DNA from 2 places in the Micrococcus sp. iso_239 genome. Region 2 is predicted to be linked to the other one. Evidence: riboswitches for the same ligand, from Rfam matches in the RefSeq annotation. Region 2 holds a riboswitch; the other holds the start of a gene.
What was found. A riboswitch is a leader RNA that binds a small molecule or an ion and turns the genes downstream of it on or off. The one in region 2 is predicted to bind S-adenosylmethionine.
Positions count from the first base shown of each region.

Region 1: it holds a riboswitch for S-adenosylmethionine, as region 2 does, so the genes downstream of both, AC0VX2_RS02790 (O-acetylhomoserine aminocarboxypropyltransferase/cysteine synthase family protein) here and AC0VX2_RS09850 (flavin reductase family protein) in region 2, are expected to answer to the same signal.

Region 1 covers NZ_CM149672.1:614,445-617,341, forward strand. The annotation lists gene AC0VX2_RS02785 (VOC family protein) at 1-527, opposite strand, end outside; SAM riboswitch class IV at 705-820, shown strand; gene AC0VX2_RS02790 (O-acetylhomoserine aminocarboxypropyltransferase/cysteine synthase family protein) at 951-2,318, shown strand; gene metX (homoserine O-acetyltransferase MetX) at 2,315-2,897, shown strand, end outside.
Region 2 covers NZ_CM149672.1:2,111,903-2,114,799, reverse strand. The annotation lists gene AC0VX2_RS09860 (MFS transporter) at 1-843, shown strand, start outside; gene AC0VX2_RS09855 (cold-shock protein) at 1,054-1,257, opposite strand; gene AC0VX2_RS09850 (flavin reductase family protein) at 1,496-2,020, opposite strand; SAM riboswitch class IV at 2,094-2,213, opposite strand; gene AC0VX2_RS09845 (hypothetical protein) at 2,405-2,897, shown strand, end outside.

The DNA.
Region 1 (2,897 bases), 1.0 Mb from region 2:
TCGTCGCCGAGCCACTCGGCGAGGCGCTCGGGGGAGCCGGCGATGTTCAGGCGCTCGATGGTGGCCTGCGGCTCGGCCGCCTGCGAGGGGTGCATGTCCTCCTGACCGTCGGCCCAGCGCAGGATGAACGGCAGCTGCGGGTCCGCGAGGGTTCCCTTGACGCCGATCTGCCGCCAGGACAGCTCCCGGCCGTCCGGGAAGCGACGGTTGCCGGGGACGGCCTCACGGCCGAGGCGGCGCTCGAACCGGCCGATGTCCGTGGTGGCCACCGCCCAGCTCATCCAGCCGCCGCCCTGCTCGGTGCGGGCGCGCACGAGCTGGCCGAACGGCGCGCTGAGGGAGGCCGGGTGGTCCAGGGCCTCGACGACCTCCAGATACTGCCTGCCCGCCATGGGGAACAGGGCGTTCTGCGTGCCGAAGCGGGGGTGGACACCGCCCTTGATCCGCTCGATGCCCAGCGTCTCGGCGATGCGGGCGACCGTGGCGTCCAGGCCCTCGGGGCCGGCGGCGTAGGACACGTGGTCCATGCGACAGGTGTGCACTGCGCTGTTCCTCTCCGTTCCCGGGCTGCCCCGGGGGTTGACCTGGTGCGAGTCGCGGGGCGTCGAGCCCTTGACGGGTCGGGCGCCCCGTGCGGAGAGCGTATCCGCGGGTGACACGCGTGACGAAATTGTGGCGGGGCGGCGGGCTACACTCGGAGGCACGGTCACGAGAGTCAGCAACAGGCCCCGGCATGCTGACCGGCAACCCTCCTTCCGCGGTGGGGTGCCCCGGGTGACGACCAGGCCGGCCCCACAACGGACGCCGGCAAGCGCGGGCCGATCCCACGGCCCCTCTCGACGGCGCCGGGTCATCTCCGGCACCTCGACGACGCCGGTTCCCGGATCGGCACGTCGGCCGGCGGGCGGGGCGGCCGGGTCCGGCCCCTGAACCCCTCAGGAGGGTCCGCCATGACCGACCAGACCACCCCGACCCCCGACGCCTGGGGCTTCTCCACCGCGCAGGTCCACGCAGGCGTCGCCGTCGGCCAGCACGCCTTCGGTGCGACCGCCCTGCCGATCTTCCAGACCACCTCGTACGACTTCCCGTCCGCCCAGGTGGCCGCGGACCGGTTCGCGCTCAAGGACCTCGACCCGCTCTACACCCGCATCGGCAACCCGACGCAGGGCCCGGTGGAGGAGAAGATCGCCGCGCTCGAGGGCGGTGTGGGCGCGCTGCTGCTGGCCTCCGGTCAGGCGGCGACGACGTTCGCGATCCTCAACCTCGCCGGCGCCGGCGACCACGTGGTCGCCTCGGCCAGCCTCTACGGCGGCACGCAGAACCTGTTCAAGCACACCCTCGCCAAGGTCGGCGTCGAGACGACGTTCGTGACCGACCCGGACGACCTCGAGTCCTGGCGCGCCGCCGTCCGGCCGAACACCACGGCGTTCTTCGGCGAGACCCTCGGCAACCCGCGCGGGGACGTCCTGGACGTGCGCGCCGTCGCCGACGCCGCCCACGAGGCCGGCGTGCCGCTGATCGTGGACAACACGCTGGCCACCCCGTACCTGCTGCGGCCCATCGAGCACGGCGCCGACGTCGTCACCCACTCCGCCACGAAGTACCTCGGCGGGCACGCCGCGGCCATCGCGGGCGTGATCGTCGACGCCGGCACGTTCGACTACGCGCAGCACGCCGAGCGGTACCCCGGCTTCAACGAGCCGGACGAGTCCTACCACGGCCTCGTCTACGCGCGGGACCTCGGGGTGGGCTCGCCGCTCGGCGCCAACCTGGCCTTCATCCTCAAGGCGCGCGTGCAGCTGCTGCGCGACTACGGCTCGGCCATCTCCCCGTTCAACGCGTTCCTGGTGAACCTCGGCCTGGAGACCCTGTCCCTGCGCATGGAGCGGCAGGTGGCCAACGCGGCCGCGGTGGCGCGCTGGCTGGAGGGTCGCGACGACGCCGAGCACGTGGTCTACGCCGGCCTGGAGTCCAGCCCGTGGCACGAGCGGGCCCAGCGCTACCTGCCGAAGGGCGCGGGCGCGTTCGTCTCCTTCGAGATCGCGGGCGGCCGCGAGGCCGGGGCCGCGTTCGTGGACGGGCTCACCCTGCACCACCACGTGGCCAACATCGGCGACGTCCGCTCGCTCGTGGTGCACCCGGCCTCCACCACCCACTCCCAGCTCACCGACGACGAGCAGCGCGCCGCCGGCGTCACCCCCGGCCTGGTGCGGCTCTCGCTCGGCGTGGAGGACATCGAGGACATCCTCGCCGACCTCGAACGCGGCTTCGCGGCCGCCGCCCGCCGCGGCGACGACGACGCGGGGGAGCGGGCATGACCGCCGTCGCCACGCGTCCGTCGCGCACCGCGCTGCCCCGCGGCGGCCGCCACCGCCTGCGGGTCGGCGAGCTGCACACCGAGACCGGCGGGCTGCTGCCCGACGTCGAGCTGACCTACGAGACCTGGGGCACCCTCGCCGCCGACGGCTCCAACGCCGTGCTCGTGCTGCACGCCCTCACCGGCGACGCGCACGTGGCCGCGCACGAGGAGGACCCGACGCCGGGCTGGTGGGACGCCCTCGTCGGCCCGGGCCGCGCCGTGGACACGGACCGGTGGTTCGTGGTCGCCCCCGCCATGATCGGCGGCTGCCACGGCTCCACCGGGCCCTCGACGCCCGCGCCCGACGGGCGGCCCTGGGGCTCCCGGTTCCCGTTCCTCACGCTGCGGGACGCGGTCGAGGCCGAGCGGCGCCTGGCCGACCACCTCGGGATCGGCGCCTGGCGTGCCGTGATCGGCGGATCGATGGGCGGGGCTCGCGCCCTCGAGTGGGCCGCGACCCACCCCGCGCGCGTCGCCGGGGTGGGCGTGCTGGCCGCCACCGCGGCCTCCTCCGCCGACCAGATCGCGTGGGGGCAGG
Region 2 (2,897 bases):
ATCCGGACCGTGGTGCCGCCGGAGAGGCGCATCGGGTGGGTCGGGGTGAAGCAGTCCGGCGTGCAGGCGGCCCAGCTGGTCGGCGGCCTGTTCTTCCCGGCCGCGTCCCTCGCCCTCGGCTGGACGGGCGCCGCGCTGGGGGCCGCGGTGCTCATCGGGGCGCTCTGGGTGCTCGCGCTGGTCGCCGCCCCGCCGCTGCCCGGGGCGCCGCCGCCGGCCACCGGCCCCGTCGGCGGACGACGACGGCGGGACACCTCGCCCCTGCCGGCCACGGTCTGGTTCTTCGCGGCGATCGCGTTCCTCACCGGCCTGGGCATGCAGGCCACGAACACGTACCTGCCGCTGTTCGCGGTCGAGACGCTGGGGATGACGCTCGTGGCCGGCGGTGCCGCGGCGGCCGTGTCCGGGGTGGTGGGGGTGCTCTCCCGGATCGGGTGGAGCCGGCGGATGAGCTCCGGAGACCGGCCCACCACCCTGCTGACCGTGATCTGCCTGGGTGCCGTGGCCGGCGTCCTGGTGTTCCTCGCAGCGGACCTGCTGGATCTGCCGGTCCTGCTGTGGGTGGGCGCCGCGGTGCACGGACTGACGGTGCTGGGCGCCAACGTGGTGATCAACGCGGGCCTGTTGAGCGAGGTGCCGGCCGAGCGGCTGGGCCGTGCGACCGGGGCGAACTCGATGGGCATGTACGCCGGCTTCGCCCTGGGCCCGCTGCTGATGGGCCTGCTGCGCGACGTCACGGGCGACTACCGGGCCGGCTTCGCGGTCGTCGCGGCCGGGTATCTGCTGGCCCTGGGCGTGGTGCTGCTGTTGCGTCGCCACGTGGGTCGGCGGGGCGCGGCCTGACGCGCAGGGCCAGGACGAGGCCCACCCCGGAGGACCGCGCCTCAGCGACATCACCGCAGTGCAGCCCTGCGGTGATGTCGCAGCGCCGCGGTCGAACGGGCGTACGGCGGAGTGCGGCGCAGTGCGCGGCGGGGCGTGGACGCCTGACACACGACGACGCCCCCGGTCCGTGTGGACCGGGGGCGTCGGAAGCCGTGCGTCAGGCGAAGATCAGAGCTTCGTCACGTTGGCGGCCTGGAGGCCCTTGGGGCCGTCCTGGGTCTCGAACTCGACGCGGTCGTTCTCCTGGAGCTCCTTGAAGCCGTTGCCCTGGATGGCGGAGAAGTGCACGAACACGTCCGCGGAGTTGTCCTCGGGGGCGATGAAGCCGTAGCCCTTCTCAGCGTTGAACCACTTGACAGTACCGACAGCCATGATGGTGTCCTTTCGATGTGCCCCCGCGGTGCGGTGGCGGTGTTGGACCGCGGCCCGGATGTGGGACGCGGGTGAAGCGGCGAGACTGAACCGCTTGCCCAACACTCATCGACGCCGGCGATGCCGGGCTGACGAGCAGTGAAGATGGCGGGATACAGCTTGATCAACTTCAGGCTCCATCATTGCACGGATCTCGCCGACCGGGAACCAGGGGCCCGATTGTTCACCTGGAGTTCGCTCAGAGCGCGCGCAGGCCGTGGAAGAGGTTGCGGTGCAGGGCGGCCGGGGGAGCGGCGTCCGTGTGATCCGCGAAGGCCGTCACCTCCAGCAGCACCACCGTGTGGTCGCCCGCCGGGACCTCGGCGTGCACCCGCGTCTCGAGCCAGAGCGAGGAGCCCCCGATCAGCAGGGCGTCGTGCGGGCTGCGGTGCACGTCGAGACCGGCGAAGCGGTCGCCCTCGCGGGAGGCCAGCTGGCGGCACAGCGGCGTCTGGTCCGCCGCGAGCAGGGAGACGCCGATCGCCCCGGCCCGGCGCAGGCGCGGCCAGGTGCGGGAGCTGTTCTGCGCGGAGAAGGACACGAGGGCCGGCTCCCAGGAGATGCCCACGCCGAAGGAGGAGGAGACCATCACCTCGGGGACGCCGTCGGCGAGGCCTGCCAGCGCGACGACCCCGGTGGGGAAGGCCGAGAGGCCGGAGCGGAGGTTGCCGAGGGACAGGTCGGTGTCCCACGTGGCGGTGTGGGGTTCGTGGGTCAGGGTCATGGCGCGCGTCCTCTTCCGATGACTGGCGCGGCTCCGCAGAAGGCGGGAACGCGGATCGCCCGGATCCGCGGAGGCGCGGTACTTGCCCGTCGGGGTGTCCGAGGGGCCGAATCATCACCTGGAGCACCCCACTACTGCGTGAGAGGGTTGCCGTCCCGCCGGCCAGGGCCGTGAATGACGGGAACTCGTGATTCTGGGGTCAGCCTACGGAGGGGTCCGTGGGGTGGTCAAAGCGCGGCGGTCGCGCGGCGTCATCCGAGCTGCCCGATGTGATGCTTGACACACCGCGCATCGCCAGCCAGGATCAAGCCACTCGAGAGGGGGGCTCGAGACCGCAGCCCGCGGCCCCGCAGTCGGTTCTCTGAGAGGGATCGGATCATGCGGATGGACATCGAGAAGAAGCGTGCGGCATTGTCGGCCGCCGTGGTCGTCGCGGCTCTCCTCGGTATCGCCATCTCGGGATGCTCCGCTTCCCCGGGCAGCGTCTCCTCCACCGCGGATGCATCCACCGCTGCGGCGTCCTCCGTCACCGTGACGTCAGCGGCCCCCTCGGCAACCCGGTCGGCCTCCGCCACCGGTTCGTCCGCGTCGTCACCCGCCGGTGAAGAAGCACTCCCCGCCGCGCTGTTCGAGGAGGACGGGATGACGTTGGTCGAGTACACGCGCCGGCATCCGGATGCGGGCTATCTCGACCCGGAGAAGGAGTCCGTCCTGGAGGAGGCGGTCGGGACGGGCACACAGCAGATCACCGTGGACGCTCAACAGGGTGCGGTCCTTCGGGTCATCGTGCTGTGTCCTTCGGATGCCACCGGTGAGACGGAGATCCTGACCTCACGGGGTGGCGGGGGAACGAAGACCTGGATGGCCGGGTCGGAGG